Linked DNA regions of Thiosulfativibrio zosterae. The protein of the gene in region 1 interacts with the protein of each later gene in a pairwise test. Links are inferred from orthologs where the notes say so. Each region holds a gene or a part of one and is shown in the gene's direction. Other genes may lie near its edges. The genes, in order: THMIRH_RS08705 and def.

Evidence for each region.
Region 2: the proteins of THMIRH_RS08705 (region 1) and def interact in binary tests that used the Escherichia coli proteins (3 or more experiments, as listed by UniProt). The link is inferred for Thiosulfativibrio zosterae from one-to-one orthologs.

What each region holds. Positions count from the first base shown.
Region 1 is NZ_AP021888.1:1,879,542-1,887,014, reverse strand. Bases 1,624-4,493 are described here. They hold THMIRH_RS08705 (aspartate-semialdehyde dehydrogenase), read left to right. Parts: upstream 1,624-2,482; coding sequence 2,483-3,505; downstream 3,506-4,493. Other genes in these bases: THMIRH_RS08695 (phosphoribosylanthranilate isomerase), read left to right, coding at 4,340-4,493; truA (tRNA pseudouridine(38-40) synthase TruA), read left to right, coding at 3,518-4,309; THMIRH_RS08710 (bactofilin family protein), read left to right, coding at 1,929-2,414; THMIRH_RS08715 (M23 family metallopeptidase), read left to right, coding at 1,624-2,019. In the rest of the region: leuB (3-isopropylmalate dehydrogenase), read left to right, coding at 1-1,005; more of THMIRH_RS08715, read left to right, coding at 1,057-1,623; more of THMIRH_RS08695, read left to right, coding at 4,494-4,963; trpB (tryptophan synthase subunit beta), read left to right, coding at 4,968-6,173; trpA (tryptophan synthase subunit alpha), read left to right, coding at 6,190-7,011; accD (acetyl-CoA carboxylase, carboxyltransferase subunit beta), read left to right, coding at 7,100-7,473.
Region 2 is NZ_AP021888.1:2,214,008-2,223,934, forward strand. What follows is about bases 1-2,863. They hold def (peptide deformylase), read left to right. Parts: upstream 1-1,107; coding sequence 1,108-1,620; downstream 1,621-2,863. Other genes in these bases: dprA (DNA-processing protein DprA), read right to left, coding at 1-1,039; fmt (methionyl-tRNA formyltransferase), read left to right, coding at 1,617-2,570; rsmB (16S rRNA (cytosine(967)-C(5))-methyltransferase RsmB), read left to right, coding at 2,583-2,863. Outside these bases: more of rsmB, read left to right, coding at 2,864-3,929; THMIRH_RS10265 (DUF4390 domain-containing protein), read left to right, coding at 3,932-4,594; THMIRH_RS10270 (sensor histidine kinase), read left to right, coding at 4,648-6,822; THMIRH_RS10275 (sigma-54-dependent transcriptional regulator), read left to right, coding at 6,848-8,209; Trk system potassium transporter TrkA, read left to right, coding at 8,263-9,660; THMIRH_RS10285 (TrkH family potassium uptake protein), read left to right, coding at 9,697-9,927. UniProt on the Escherichia coli protein: Removes the formyl group from the N-terminal Met of newly synthesized proteins. Requires at least a dipeptide for an efficient rate of reaction. N-terminal L-methionine is a prerequisite for activity but the enzyme has broad specificity at other positions.

The sequences.
Region 1 (7,473 bases):
GTTTTAGAAGCCTTAAAAAAATCAGATGGTTTAGATATTGCCATGACCGAAGATTTGGTGGGCGGAGCAGCTTATGATGTACACGGTGTACCCTTAGCGGACGAAACCATGGCTAAAGCCCATGCAGCAGATGCCGTTTTATTGGGCGCGGTGGGTGGATATAAGTGGGAATCGTTGGATATTTCAGTGCGCCCTGAAAAAGGCTTGTTGCGTTTGCGAAAAGAAATGGGCTTGTTTGCCAACTTGCGTCCAGCTTATTTGTTTCCACAATTAGCGGATGCCTCAACCTTAAAACCAGAAGTGGTTGCGGGTTTGGATATTTTGATTGTGCGTGAGTTAACCGGTGGTATTTACTTTGGTCAGCCTCGTGGGATTCGCGTTTTAGAAAATGGTGAGCGCCAAGGTTATAACACCTATGTCTATTCAGAGTCAGAAATCAAGCGTATTGCGCATGTGGCTTTCCAAGCCGCAATGAAACGCGACAAAAAATTAACCTCAGTTGACAAGGCTAATGTTTTAGAAGTAACAGAGCTTTGGCGCGAAGTGGTCAATGAAGTGGCCAAAGATTACCCTGAAGTCACGGTTAACCATATGTATGTGGACAATGCGGCGATGCAGTTAGTCTTACGCCCTAAACAGTTTGATGTCATGGTCACCGGCAATATGTTTGGGGATATTTTGTCAGATGAAGCCTCTATGTTGACTGGCTCAATTGGTATGTTGGCATCGGCCTCTTTAGATGCCAATAACAAAGGCATGTACGAGCCAAGTCATGGCTCAGCGCCAGACATCGCGGGGCAAAACATTGCTAACCCATTGGCGACCATTTTATCGGCAGCCATGATGTTGCGTTACAGCTTAGGCCGTGAAGATTTGGCCATTAAAATTGAAAATGCGGTTGGTAAAGTCTTGGATCAAGGGTTGCGTACCGGTGATATTTGGCAAGCCGGCTGCACTAAGGTAACCACTTCTGCAATGGGCGATGCGGTGGTTGCAGCGCTATAAAATTTAATCTACCGGGCGCCTGCCAGTGCTGACAGCAAAACGGAGTAAACCATGAAAAACCACTTTACGATTACCATCACGGATGTGCATGGCGCCAAAAGTTTTTCATTTAATCAATTTATTCGTAAGTTTGTTTGGTATTTGGCTTTGCTTTTGTTGTTGGTGCTGTTTTCAGGCAGCGCCGTGATTTGGTGGTTAACCGAGCAAGCGCAAGCGGTTGAGTTAAAAAGTGTTCAGGTAGAACTGAAGCACAGAGAAGCCTTAACGCAAAAACAATTGCAATATATGGCACTAGATGACGCTAAGCGTCAATTAGAGCAAGAGCTGGATGATAAGTCTAAAGAGATACAATTTTTAGACCAGACACTTCAAGGTCTTGAGGAGCTGGTTGGGGTGCAAACCACTGAAAATCAGCCAGTGCAAGATCGGGTGGCCATTGCCCAACTGACCTCCTTAGAAAAAAAGATTATGTTGTCTGAATTGCCTAATGGTCGTCCCGTAGAAGATTATCAAGGCGTTTCAAGTGGATATGGATGGCGAACGCATCCGGTCACGGGCAAGAAAGATTTCCACCGCGCCATTGATTATCGTGGCAAGGTTGGGGATGTGGTAATCGCGACCGCAGATGCGGTGGTTGAATATGCGGGTTTTCATAAAACCAGTGGTTATGGCAATTTGATTATTTTAGACCATGTGTATGGTTTTAAAACGCTCTACGGACACATGAGTGAAGTGACTGTTAAGGCCGGTGATGTGGTGACTAAGGGGCAGCCAATCGGTTTAATTGGCTCAACCGGTGTGTCATCTGGACCACACTTGCATTATGAAGTTTCATTTATTCAAAGAAAGCTTAATCCGGCTGACTTTGTCAATTGGGATTTAAAAAACTACAGTCCAATATTTAACAAAGTAAAGGAAGTTCCATGGGGATCTTTAACTCAAAAAGTGCAAGAACGCGTCAAGAGGGTGGAAAAACAATTATCGCTCAGGGATGTCGAATCAGCGGTGAATTAGCAGACCTTAAAGGCACTTTACATGTCGATGGTTTTATTGAAGGCACGGTTTCAACAGAGTTTGATATTTCCGTTGGTGAAACCGGCGTTGTTAATGGCCTCATCAAAGCCGAAAACATTGTGGTCAGTGGTATCTTAGAAGGTAAGGTCACCTGTAAGTCGATAGATATTCTCAGTACCGGCAAAGTCATGGGAGAAGTCATCTGTGGTGCTTTGATGATTGAAGCAGGTGGTAAATTCATTGGTGAGAGCCGTGAATTAACCGATGGTGCCATGATTGTAAGCCTTGCCGAAGCCGAAAGACTGTCTGATAGCCGAGTGGCAAAATTGGTTGATGCAAACATCGATGAAGCCCCTGAAGACTTCCAGAATAAAAAAGCCAGTGGCTCAAAATAACAGACTCGTTTGAGTCGAATAGAATTTAAAGTTTAACGTGTGAAAACACACATTTAGAAGGTTAAGAAATGTCGAAGTTATATGATATTGCGGTGGTGGGTGCAACAGGTGCTGTTGGCGAAACAATGTTGAAGGTGTTAGAGGAAAGAAATTTTCCGGTTGGAAATCTTTATCCTTTAGCGAGTAGCCGTTCAGCAGGTAAAAAAGTTGAATTTGCAGGAAAATGGATTGAAGTCTTGGACTTAGATACTTTTGATTTTTCCAAAGTGCAAATTGGATTATTTTCGCCAGGTGCCAGCGTTTCGGCGATTTATGCGCCAAAAGCCGCTGCAGCTGGCTGTGTGGTTATTGATAATACTTCACAGTTCCGTTATGACGATGATATTCCATTGGTCGTCCCAGAGGTCAATCCTCAAGCGATTGCCGATTACAAAAATCGTGGCATTATCGCCAATCCAAACTGTTCAACTATTCAAATGTTAGTGGCTCTAAAGCCGATCTATGATGCGGTGGGTATTAAGCGTATCAATGTGGCGACTTACCAAGCAGTTTCTGGAACGGGCAAAGAAGCCATTGAAGAGTTAGCATCTCAAACGGCAAATCTTTTAAATATGAAGCCTATCGAAACCAAAGTTTACCCTAAGCAAATCGCTTTTAACTGTATTCCACAAATTGATGTCTTTATGGAAAACGGTTACACCAAAGAAGAAATGAAAATGGTATGGGAAACCAAAAAAATCATGGGTGATGACTCAATTTTGGTTAACCCAACTGCGGTGCGTGTACCGGTATTTTTTGGTCATAGCGAAGCGGTGCATGTTGAAACCGAACGCAAAATTACCGCTGCCGAAGTGAAGGCTTTGATGGAAAAAGCAGAAGGGATTGTTTTAATTGATAAGCAGGTTGACGGCGGATACCCTACTGCGGTTTCTGATGCTGCTGATACTAACCCTGTTTATGTCGGGCGTATTCGTGAAGACATTTCGACTGCCAATGGTATTAATCTTTGGGTGGTTGCGGACAATGTTCGTAAAGGTGCTGCTACCAATACGGTGCAAATAGCAGAAGTTTTAATTCGCGATTATTTGTAACAAGGACCACACTTGCAACGCATTGTTTTAGGGATTGAATATCAGGGAACTGCTTATTGCGGTTACCAGCTTCAAGAGCATTGCGAGACGGTGCAAAAACATTTGCAAACTGCGTTAAGCGCGATTGCCAATGAACCCATTTCGATTCATTGTGCCGGTAGAACAGATACTGGTGTGCATGCGATTGGTCAGGTGGTGCATTTTGATACCCAAGCCATTCGACCCGAGCGCGCCTGGGTGCAAGGTGTCAATACCCATTTGCCTGGTGATATTCGAGTGGTTTGGATGAAACTTTTGGATGTGCAAAGTGATTTTCATGCCAGATTTTCAGCCATTGCTCGGCAGTATCGTTATGTCATTTTCAATCGCAAAGTTCATTCTGCGGTTTTGTATCAACGAGTGACTTGGGAAATGCATCCTCTAAATGCAGATGCTATGCACAAGGCGGCACAAGCGTTAATTGGTGAGCATGATTTTTCGTCTTTTCGCGCGTCAAGTTGTCAGTCCAGTCATGCTCGTAGAGAAGTTCAGGCGATCACGGTGAGCCGTCATGATGATTTTGTGTTTGTCGATATTCAAGCCAATGCGTTTTTACACCACATGGTGCGCAATATTGTCGGTTCGTTGTTGCAGGTGGGGCGCGGTGAAAAGTCTGACGGTTATATGAAGACCTTGCTTGATTTACAAGATCGCACGCAAGCCGGCATAACAGCGCCAGCTGAGGGTTTGTATTTTGTGAATGCGTTGTATCCAGCGCAATGGAATTTGCCAACCAACGATTTAACGGCTTTGCTTTGGGCTTAAGCGCCAGGCTAGGGATTAAAAAGGAATAGAATGAGTCGCACACGCGTCAAAATTTGTGGAATCACTTGTCTTGAGGATGCTATGGCTGTGGCGCATGCGGGTGCGGATGCTATCGGTTTTGTGTTTTATGAAAAAAGCCCTAGGAATGTCAAAATTGACCAGGCCTGGTCAATTTTAGGCCAAATCCCAGCTTTTTTGACCTCTGTGGCTTTGTTTGTAGACGCTGATGCCGAGTTTGTGCAGCAGGTGATTGATCAAACCCAAATAGACCTGTTGCAGTTCCACGGCGATGAAACGCCTGAGTATTGCGAGCAGTTTAATCGTCCGTATATTAAGGCAATCCGTATGCAGGCCCAAACCGACTTGGTGGCTTTGGCAAAAACCTATGCGTCTGCCAGAGCCTTGTTGTTGGATACCTATGTGAAAGGCGTGCCTGGTGGAACAGGCGAGTCTTTTAATTGGGATTGGTTAGCCCATTTGCCCAGTGATTTTAATAAGCCGATTATTTTGGCGGGTGGTCTGACCCCAGACAATGTTCAACAAGCCATAGCGCAGGTGAGCCCTTTTGCGGTGGATGTGAGTGGCGGGGTTGAAGCCGCACCTGGAAAGAAATCTTTACAAAAAATACAACAATTTATAAATGGAACTTTTTAAGCTTATGAGCATCGATTATTCGCAATTTCCCGATAAGAACGGACATTTTGGCATTCACGGTGGTATTTTTGCACCCGAAACTTTAATGGCAGCTTTGGAAGATCTCAATGTGCAGTATGAGTCGATGAAAGACAATGCTGAATTTTTGAATGAAATGACTGCCGATTTTCAAGATTATGTGGGTCGTCCAAGTCCTTTGTATTACGCCAAGCGTTGGTCAGATGCGTTGGGTGGTGCCAAAATTTATTTAAAGCGTGAAGACCTCAATCATACCGGTGCTCATAAAATTAACAACACCATTGGGCAAGCCTTGCTGGCTAAGCGCCTCGGTAAAACCCGCATTATTGCCGAAACGGGTGCGGGTCAACATGGTGTTGCTTCTGCCACCGTTGCGGCGCGTTTAGGCTTGGAGTGTGTGGTTTATATGGGTGCGGATGATGTGGTTCGTCAAGCCCCTAATGTCATGCGCATGAAAATGCTAGGTGCAACCGTTGTGCCAGTCACCTCGGGTACTCGCACGCTTAAAGATGCGTTAAACGAAGCCATGCGTGACTGGGTTACCAATGTGGATGATACTTTCTACATTATCGGCACCGTAGCGGGCCCTCATCCTTACCCTGCGATGGTGCGTGACTTTCAAGCGATTATTGGGCGTGAAGCGCGTCAACAAATCTTAGAAAAAGAAGGCAAATTGCCCGATGCTTTAATCGCCTGTGTGGGCGGTGGTTCTAATGCGATTGGTTTATTCTATGATTTCTTACCTGACGAAGGTGTGGCCATTTATGGCGTTGAAGCCGGTGGACTGGGTCTTGAAACAGGGCAGCATGCCGCGCCTTTGTGCAAAGGTAAGCCTGGCGTTTTACACGGCAATCGTACTTATTTAATGCAGGATATTAACGGTCAGATTTTAGGAACCCATTCCATTTCAGCAGGTTTAGATTATCCTGGTGTAGGTCCTGAGCATTCTTGGTTAAAGGATATTGGTCGTGCTAACTATGTGGCGATTAATGATGATGAAGCTTTGCAAGGTTTCCGCGATTTAACGCGTTATGAAGGCATTATCCCAGCTTTGGAAACCAGTCATGCCTTGGCCTATGCCACCAAGCTGGCACCAACCATGCGTAAAGATCAAACCATTATTGTGAATTTGTCAGGGCGTGGCGATAAGGATATGAACACCATCGCTAAAATTGAAGGCTACGAGATTTAACGGAAATAAAACGACTATGAGCAAACTACAAAAAACCCTCGCTGCCCTTAAAGCACAAAACAAAACAGCTTTAATTCCTTACATTACCGCAGGTGATCCTCATCCAGACATGACGGTTAAGCTGATGCATTTATTGGTGTCAGAGGGCGCAGACATCATTGAGTTGGGTGTGCCGTTTTCAGATCCTATGGCGGATGGCCCAGTAATTCAAAAAGCCGTTGAGCGTGCTTTGGCGCACAATGTCAGCTTAGATGACGTTTTAAATTATGTGCGTGAATTTCGTATTACCGATCATCACACGCCGATTGTACTCATGGGATATTTAAATCCGATTGAAGCCAAAGGGTTTGAAACCTTTGCTCAAGAAGCACAAGCTGCGGGTGCCGATGGCGTTTTAACAGTCGATATGCCACCCGAAGAAACTATGGGTTATTTAGAGTCGGTATCGAATCATGGTTTGGATAGAGTATTTTTGGTTTCACCAACCACGCCCGATGGTCGTTTAGCAGCCGTCAACGAAAAAGGGTCTGGGTTTGTTTATTACGTTTCTTTAAAAGGCGTGACCGGCTCAAAAGCTTTGGATGTTAAAGATGTTGAAAGCCATGTGGCACATTTAAAGTCAAAAACTAATTTACCAGTAGGCATAGGGTTTGGGATTTCAAGCGGTGAAATTGCTTATGAAATGGCCAAAATTGGTGATGCCATTATTGTGGGGTCTGCTTTAGTTCGCCTAGTAGAAGACCAGCCAGGTGCCAGTTATGAAACCTTAGCGAATTTAATCAGCCACAAAATGAAAGAGTTTCGTTCGGCACTGGATAAAGCAGACGCTGAAGCATAATTTGGTTTCTGGCGCATTACGCAGTAGAATGCGCGCATTAGATTTCGCAGAGGCACTATTGTGCTAAGCTTCTTGAATGGAGAACAATATGAACTGGTTTGAAAAAATTTTACCGAGTATTAAACAAGTGACTGAGCGCAAAAAGTCTGTGCCTGAAGGTCTATGGACTAAATGTCCAAAGTGCGAAAGTACACTTTATCGTTCTGAAGTGGCGCGTAATCAAGAAGTCTGTCCAAAATGTGATCATCATATGCGTTTGGGTGGCCGTCAACGTTTGTGGAATTTCTTGGATGACAAAACTGCCGTTGAAATCGGTGCAGAAGTGTCACCCGTTGATCGTTTAAAATTTAAAGACATCAAAGCCTACAAGGCGCGTTTGGCGCAAGCGCAAAAAGTTACCGGCGAAAAAGATTCATTCATTACCATGACAGGTAAAATTCAAGGATTAGAAGTCGTCACCGG
Region 2 (9,927 bases), 330 kb from region 1 along the record:
CTGAAACCGGCATTTTACTTAAGACCACCAATTCATCCAACCCTATTGGGTCGTATTCAATCCAGTTGAGTACGGCTAAATTCGATTTAGGATTCACCCTGGTTTTCTCAGAAAACTTGGCCGCTGCACTTGGCTCATTTTCGGTGATCGACAATTGCACCAAAGCCGCCAACTCCTCCAAAACATCTTGACCACTTTCGACCAATTTAGCGCCTTGTTTAATCAGTTGATGACAACCTTTGGCGTGCGGATTATTAATGGCACCGGGCACGGCAAATACCTCTCGACCCTGCTCCATCGCCAAACGCGCGGTAATGAGCGAGCCACTTTGCAAAGCCGCTTCCACCACCAAAACGCCAGTACTCAAGCCCGAAATAATACGGTTACGCTGCGGAAAATGATGCGCCAAAGGGCCAGCCCCCAACGGATACTCCGACACCAAAACGCCCTGTTCGGCAATTTGGCGCGCTAACTGTCGATTGGAAGCAGGATACACCCTGTCCAACCCTGTACCCACCACCGCCACCGTTGACCCCTGCCCCAATAAGCCACCTTGATGTGCCGCCGCATCGATTCCCGATGCCAAACCAGAGGTAATGGTTAAGCCCACAGAAGACAAATAGTGCGCAAAATCCTTAGCCGTTTCCACGCCCAAGCGTGACGCATGACGACTGCCCACCAACGCAATTTGCGGGTCTTTTAATAAGCCCAACTGCCCTTTCACATAGAGCAAAATGGGCGCGTCGATTAAGTCTTTGAGCAAATGCGGATAAGCTTCATCTCGCATGCCCAATAAAGTGTGTTCGCTGGCTTGTTCTTGCCAAGCCAACGCAGCTTCAATAAGTGCTGGCAAACCGCTATCAAACAACTTTGCCGCTTGGATTTTGGTCAGCAATCCTGTGCCTTGCCAATCGCCTTCTTGGGCAGACCTTGCCTCTGCCAGCGACCCAAAGTAGCTTTCAATCTCTAGCAACTTTGCCGCTTTTAAACCCGCAAAATGGAACGGCAGCAGTGTTTCTATTTCAGACAGATGTGACACAATTCGCTATAATCCTAAGCTTATAAAATTTTTACCATTTGAAAAGTATAGCTGAGCCTTAGAAAAATATGGAAAAACTCGACATTGTTCTTTACCCAGACAGCGGCTTAAGAGAGGTTTGTAAACCCATTGCCGAAATGAACGACCGCATTGACCGCCTAATTGACGATATGTTTTACACCATGTACGACGCCCCCGGCATTGGATTGGCTGCACCGCAAATTGCTGTGCAAGAACGCTTGATTGTGGTGGATGTGTCTGAGAAAAAGAACGAGCCTCTGGCCTTATTAAACCCAGAAATCATTCGCTCGGCAGGCAAAATCACCTGGGAAGAAGGCTGTTTGTCTTTGCCCGGTATTTACGCCAATGTGAATCGCCCCTCCGACATCATTGTGCGCGGCATGAACCGTGATGGCAAAATGATTGAACTGGAAGCCAATGATTTGCTGGCAGTGTGCATTCAGCATGAAATTGATCATTTGAATGGTAAATTGTTTGTTGACCATTTATCAGGACTTAAGCGCATGCGTGCGCTGCAAAAATTTAAAAAACTGCAAGAAGAAGGCGACCTAGACGAATGACCAGCCCCGCGCCCCTTAGAATTATTTTTGCCGGAACACCAGAGTTTTCGGTGGCGCCGTTGCAAGCACTACTCGACAGCCCACATGAAGTCATCGCGGTTTACACCCAACCCGACAGACCTGCTGGTCGTGGCCGTAAACTGACCGCCAGCCCGGTTAAAGCCTTGGCGCTGCAACACAACCTGCCAGTTTATCAACCAGAAACCCTGCGCGATGGGGCTGCCCAAGCAGAATTAGCAGCCCTCAATGCTGACCTAATGGTGGTGGTAGCTTATGGTTTGATTTTGCCGAAAGTGGTTTTAGACATGCCCAAATATGGTTGCTTTAATATTCACGCTTCAATCCTGCCGCGTTGGCGCGGGGCGGCACCGATACAACGCGCCATTGAAGCTGGCGACCCTGAAACCGGTGTCACCATTATGCAAATGGATGTTGGCTTAGATACGGGCGATATGCTGTGCGTATTACCAACCGAAATCACCCCGCAAGACACTGCACAAACCTTACATGACCGTTTAAGTGTTTTGGGTTGCACAGCACTGCTCAAAACTTTAGAAGAGCTTCAAGCCGGCCAACTCACCCCCATCAAACAAGACGAAGACCTAGTGACCTATGCACACAAAATGAGCAAAGAAGAAGCCTTGCTTGATTGGACGCAGGATGCCACTACCCTTGTGCGCAAGATTCAAGCCTTCAATCCCTGGCCAGTTGCCTTTACCCAATATCAAGAACAACCCTTGCGCATTTGGCAGGCTGAAATCGTGCAAAACAGTGAAAAAACCCCACAAAAACAACCAGGCCTGGTCATTTCTGTGGCCAAAAATGGCATTGAGGTGGCTTGTGGAAACGGCAGTTTGCGCTTGTTAAGCGTGCAACCCACGGGGAAAAAAGCCATGCCGGCTTATGACTTTGCGCAAGCCCGTGCGCTCTTGAATGAACAACTCGGTTAAACACACTTAAAGATGAATCACGCCAGCAACGCTCCCAAAACCAAATCCCAAAATCCGCGACTCGTTGCCCTCAGAATTTGTTTGGCAGTGGTGCAAAACGGTCGCTCCTTAAGCCAAGCGCTCGGCGAGGGTTTAGCGGTTTTAACCGATCGTCGCGATCGAGGGTTTGCACAAAACTTGGTACTGGGCACTTTGCGCTGGCAGCTGCGCTTAGAAGCGATTCGCGACCAATTACTCAGCAAGCCCCTCAAAGCCAAAGACGAAGATGTTAACCAATTGATTTTATTGGGTTTATATCAACTGATTTATTTAGACACGCCACAACACGCCGCGGTGTCTGAAACCGTGGCGCTGACCGCTGCGCTCAAAAAACCTTGGGCCAAGGCGTTGTTGAATGGTCTATTGCGCAATTTTATTCGTGACGCTGAAAGCCTTTTTGCAGCCGTGGATGTTAAGCCCGCTTTTGCCTATTCGCATCCGCAATGGTTTACCAAAAAAATTCGTGAAGCCTATCCCAATGATTGGCAATCCATCTTAACTGCCAACAATGAACCTGCGCCCTTAACGCTACGCATCAACCCTTTAGTTCAGTCACGAGAGTCGTTTTTAGCCAGCTTACACGCAGAACACCCAGAGTTAAATGCGCTAGCGCATCCCTTTAGTGCGCAAGGTATTTTGCTAGAACAGAGCACCGATGTCAGCCAACTGCCCTACTTTGAGCAAGGTGGATTCAGCGTGCAAGATGGCGCAGCACAACAAGCTGGTTATTTGCTTAACCCTCAAGCCGGTGAGCGCATTTTAGATGCCTGCGCCGCACCGGGTGGCAAAACCACACATTTGGGCGAGTTGTCTAATAATCAAGCCCGCATTTTTGCACTCGAAAAAGAACCCGAACGCTTGGAACGCCTCCAAGAAAATCTGGCGCGTCTTGGCATAACAGCCACGGCACAAACCGGAGATGCGTCTTTGCCAGACACTTGGTGGGATGGTGAATTGTTCGACAAAATCCTACTCGATGCGCCTTGTTCTGCCACAGGTATTATTCGGCGTCATCCGGATATTAAATGGCACCGCACCCCTGAAGACATTAGCGCCTTAACCCAACTGCAAGCCAATATTCTGGCGGCTCTTTGGCCATTGTTGAAACCTGGCGGTCAAATGCTGTATGCCACCTGCTCGGTGTTGCCTGACGAAAATACTGAACAAATGCAGTCTTTTTTAGCCAAAGAACCCAGTGCTTCGCAAGTTCCCATGACTCAAAATTGGGGCAGAGGCGATGCGCAACATCCTGGCAAACAAATTTTACCGGGCGAAGCCGGCATGGATGGGTTTTATTATTGTCTGCTGCAAAAGTCTTAAGCATGATGACCCCGCCCTCACGTTCGTTTTTAAATTGGCCACTGGGGTTACTGTTTTGGGTCTTGAGTCTGACACTTGGCTCTGTCAGCCATGCCAACAGCGACCTTTTTAACCTACCTGCTCCGTCCCCCAGTCCGCAAAAATTACTACAGGCCAAAGCGGTCATCAATTATGTGTCGGATTATCAAGAAGACCAGCAATTGTTTATGGATGCGCAAGCCAATATCGAATTGTCTGCTGAAATGGCTGAAGCCCTGCTCCACGAAATACCGCTTAACTTTAAAACCGAAATTGTATTGTCTGAGAAATCTAATTTTTTAGGGCTGGCGCTGTTTAACAGCTTTAAAAACATTGAGTATGAAACCGAGCTGCGCTACTTTGGCTACACCCAAACTTACATTTTGACCAATAAACGCAATAAACAAAACCGCACTTTCAAAACCTTAAAAGAAGCCCTTTATACCCTAAGTGTGCTCTATAACTTCCCCATTACTGAGTTATCCAGACTGCATCCCTCGAATGCTTATCAACTCAAATTACGGCTATCGCTCATGCCCGATAAATTGCCCGCCCCCCTCATTTTAAAAGGCTATTTTAGCGACGCCTGGCAACTAGACACCCAATGGCATAAGATAGAGATACATTCCCCCTTGAGTTGGTATTAAGGGTTACAAAATCAGTTAAGTTCAAAAAATAACAAGATAAAGCAAGGCAAAACATGGCAGGCTCACTGAACAAGCGACAATTTATCAAACAGTATGGCTGGCTCTTAGCCTTGTCGAGTATTCTGCTGATGTTGTTGGTGGTGATGAGCCATATTCTACAAAATGCCTCTGAATTTGCCGAGTTTTATACCTGGTTATTGTTGCTGTCTTTTGTTGGGGTCGCCACCTTAACGGGCTTTTTAATCAAAACCCTCTACCAGCTGTATCTGCAACAAAAAGAAAATGTTCCGGGTATTAAACTCACCATCAAACTGACCAGTATTTTGTCTTTGGTGGTGGGTATTCCAATTGCCATTATCTATTATTTTGCGGTCAGTTTTATTCATCAAGGCATCGACCAGTGGTTTGATGTTAAAACCGAACAAGCCTTGCGCAGTGCGGTTGAACTGGTTAAATCGACTCAGGACGATCAAGTCCGAAACCACCTAAACAATGTTTTTAGCCAAGCGATTTCTTTAACGCCGGCACTCATTTCAGATCCCATCTCAGCGATAGATAAACTACGCAGTCAACTCAATGCCCAAGAGGCCTCGCTTTACAGCAAAAATGGTCAGCTGGTTGCCTACAGCACCTTGTTTTCAGTTAATATTTTACCCTCGCAACCGTCTAAATCTTTATTCCAACAATTACGCCAACAGCGCACCTATGCCGCTTTAGAAGTGTCGCCTGGCGTAGAAAAAGCGCATCAAGTGATTCGAATTCTGGTCCCCATTAATGACAATCAAATGCAGGTGGAATATACCTTACAGGTGATTTTTCCCATCCAAGACAATATCACACGCTTGGCTAATGAAGTGCGCATTGCGTCTGGGCAATATCAAGAACTGTCCTATCTAAAAGGCCCGTTAAAAACCAGTTTCATTCTCATCTTATCCATGGTGTTATTGCTCACTTTGGTGACCGCCGTGTTGTTTACCATTCAAACCATTCAAAACATGGCGCATCCCATTCGCGTTTTGGCCAAAGGAACCCAAGCCGTTATGGATGGCGACTATACCGTGGCCATGCCCATTGAAACCCAAGATGAATTTGGGCAACTGATTCAATCTTTCAATAAAATGACGCAGCAGATTGCCAAAGCGCGAAATGACATTAAATTTGGGCATCAACAAACAGAAGTCCAAAAACTCTATCTGCAAACCATCATTAAAACCCTCAAAAGTGGCGTACTCACCTTTAATGCCAACCGTCACTTTAAAACCGCTAATGATGCGGCCAATGATATACTCAATGTCAATTTTCATAAACACCTAGGGAAACCCTTGCAAGAGGTTTTACTGCTGCCAGAGTTCGAGCACCTCCATCCTGTTTATGAGCAAATTTTTGAATTTTTTAAACAACAACCCAACTGGAATCATCAACTCACTTTTGACTGTATTCAGGGGCAAAAAATTCTATTGATACACGGCTCAACCCTACCCAGCCTAGACCAAGATGCCGGCGGTTATGTTGTGGTGATAGAAGACATCACCCAAATCGTGCAGGCGCAATTGCATGCTGCTTGGAGTGATGTGGCGCAACGCTTGGCACATGAAATCAAAAATCCGTTGACGCCCATTCAATTATCCGCCGAACGCCTTAATTACAAATTGAGCAGCAAGCTCGAAGGCGATGACAAAGACTTACTCAGTCGCATGACCCACACCATTACAGAACAGGTGGATGCCATGAAAAATTTGGTGCAAGCCTTTACCGAATATGCCGACACCCCAGAAATTAACCTGCGTAAAATGAACATTAACACCCTCATTGAAGACATTGTTGGCATGTACCGTGACCCGCAAGCCAACTGGTATATTACCTGCGAATTGGATGAAACTTTTCCAACCATCCAAGCGGATTCTGCAAAATTACGCCAACTGTTACACAATTTAGTGAAAAACGCACTTGAAGCCTGTGAAAATCAAACCGACACTCTAATTACCATCAGCACCCTTAACCAACCCAAAGAACACCAGCTATTGCTGAGCATTTGCGATAATGGACCGGGCATTCCGGCGGAAGCCAAAAACTGGATTTTTGAACCCTATGCCACTAATAAACCCAAAGGGACTGGCTTAGGTCTTGCCATCGTCAAGAAAATTGTCGATGAACATCAAGGCACCATTCGTGTAGAAACTGCACCGACTGGCGGCACTTGTTTTATAATCACGCTCAAAACCCCTTAAGCGCGCAATCCACAAGAGAGCACTGATGAAGCCAGGCAAAATTCTGATCATTGACGATGAAAAAGACATTCGTAACCTGATGCAAGAAATCTTTGAAGAAGAAGGTTATCAGGTGCATCTAGCGGCCAATGGACAACAGGCTCGCCAAGCTTGGCAAGAGCATCCTGCAGACCTGATTTTTTTAGATATTTGGATGCCTGATGTCGACGGCGTGAGCTTACTCAAAGAAATGCGTGATAGCGGGATATTAACGCATTCCAGCGTGATTATGATGTCGGGTCACGGCACCATCGAAACCGCCATCGAAGCCACCAAACTGGGGGCCTACGACTTCTTAGAAAAACCCCTTTCACTCGGCAAACTGCTGGTCACCGCCGAACGCGCCCTGCAACACCTGCAACTAGACCAAGAAAACAAACACCTCAAACAAAAACTTCCCGAACAACTGTTACCCATCGGTAAAAGCAAGGTGGTGCAAAACCTGCGCGATACCATCGAGCGCCTAAGTAAGTTCACCATGCCATTACTCATCACCGGTGAGTCTGGGGTCGGAAAACACCACATTGCCGAAGCGATTCATAAAATCAGCGAGCGCAAAACGCGTCGTTTTTATAAATTGAACGCCTTAGATTTTGATGAGCAAGAGCGTTTTATTCTGGGTGAAAAAACGCCTGAGGGCAAAATCCAACAAGGTGAGCTGGCTTTGGTGGATGGCGGAACCCTAATGATTTCCGATATTGAAACCCTTAGCGAGCGTGGCCAGCAGTTTTTGTTTCAACTCCTCACCCAAAAATCTTACTTCAGATTGCAATGTGACCATCCGAGTCCTTTAGATGTCAGAGTCATTGCCTTATCTAAGACAGGGTTGGATGATGTAGTTTCTGAAGGGGAATTTCGTGAGGATCTGGCGCAAAAATTGTCGGTGATGCCCATTTTTATTCCTGCTTTGCGCCAGCACACTGAAGATGTGCCAGAATTGGTTGAGTATTTTTTAGATTATTTTTTAACCCATGAAGGACTCAACTATCGAGAGTTTCCGTTATCGGTTAAAAATATCCTGCGTCAATATAGCTGGCCGGGCAATTTTAGAGAACTTAAAAACCTGATACAACGCCTGCTGATTATGGGCACCGGCATGGTAAATGAAGCAGAAATCAAACAAGCGCTCGAAAATGCCAAGCCCCATGAAACCACGCCAGCCAATATTGTGGATACTTCGCTGAACCTTAAGCAAGCCAAAGAGCATTTTGAGGCCGCTTATCTGGGGCAATTATTACGAGAAACCGGCGGCAATGTGACAGAAACCGCTCGGCGTTCTGGTGTGGAACGCACCAATCTCTATCGCAAATTAAAAAGCTTGGGGTTAGATCCTAAAAACCCCAAATAAGAACCAAATAAAACCTTGATATCAAGTAAAAATAGCTGTTTTAAAGGCAAACTATGAACATTATCATTCTCGGCGCAGGTCAAGTCGGCACATCTATCGCAGAATTGTTGGCCATTGAAAACAACGATGTCACAGTGGTTGACTTAGACAACACCAGCTTACAAAAGCTGCAAGACCGTTTAGACATACGCACCATCTTAGGTCATGCCTCTGACCCTGATGTTTTAGAGCGCGCCGGTTTGGAATATGCCGATATGTTGATAGCCGCCACCCAAAACGATGACACCAACATAGTCGCCTGCCAGCTGGCGCACATTATGCATAAAACCCCCACCAAAATTGCCCGCGTGCGTTCCAAGAGCTACTTAAATCACCCTGAATTGTTTGACCGAAATCTCAACAGCAATGCCATTCCCATCAATGTCCTCATCAGCCCCGAAGTACTGATTAAAGACTACATTATGCAGCTCATTGAATATCCAGGCGCTTTGCAGGTGGTGGACTTTGCAGAAGGCAAAGTGCGTTTGGTCGCGATTCGTGCTCACGCCGGTGGACTTTTGGTTGGCAAGAAAATTTCAGAAATCAAAAACTACCTGCCCTTTAATGTCAAAACTCGCATTGTGGCCATTTATCGACATGACGAGGTGGTTTTACCTAACGGTGAAGCCATGATTCGCGCCGGTGATGAAGTGTTCTTTTTGGCCAAATCAACCGACATTCAGCCCATTGTGCAAGAACTGCGCCGCCAAAAAATGAAACCCTCTCGCAATATCATGATTGCCGGTGGCGGTAATATTGGGTTTAATCTGGCTAAAGATTTGGAACAACTTCACAATGTTAAAATCATTGACCGCAACATTCATCAAGCGCGGTACTTGGCAGAATCTTTAGAAAATAGCATCGTTATTCAGGGCGATGTGTCTGACAAAAACTTGCTGATTGAAGAAAATATTGATGAGATCGACTTGTTTGTGGCCATTACGAATTCTGACGAAGCCAACATCATTTCAGGGATGCTCGCCAAAAAACTCGGCGTGCACCGCGTCATTGCGCTGGTAAATAACCAGTCCTATGTGGAATTAATTCAACTCAACTCAATTGATGTCGCCATCTCGGCCGACCAAATTACCACCAGCAATCTTTTACACTATATGCGCCAAGGCGATACCGTTAAAGCCTTTACCCTGCGCCGTGGCGCGGCAGAAGCCATGGAAGTGATCGTGCATGGCAGTGAAAATTCCTCACAACTCATTGGCAAAAAAATTGGCGAAATTGAGTGGCCAACCAGCATGACGCTAGGCTGTATTATTCGTGAAGAAGAAGTGCTGATGGCACATCGTGATTTGACCATTGAAGCTGAAGATCATGTGATTTTATTCATCAATGACCGAGAACAGGTCAGCGAAGTTGCCAAACTCTTCAGCCCAGAAGAAAAACGCAGTTGGTTTTAATCCATCCATGTATTCCATCTAAAGGTTCTTTAATTTATGCATGCCAGTATTATTTTTAAAGTGTTGGGCATACTCTTGATGGTGTTTAGCATCACCTTGATACCGCCTATTGCCATAGCCGCTTATTATCAAGATGGCGATACCATGGTGTTTGTCTCTACATTTTTTTGGCTATTGGTCGTGGGATTGTTCTTATGGTATCCCCTGCGTAAAGACAAACATGATTTAAAAATTCGAGATGGTTTTGTCATAGTGGTGATGTTTTGG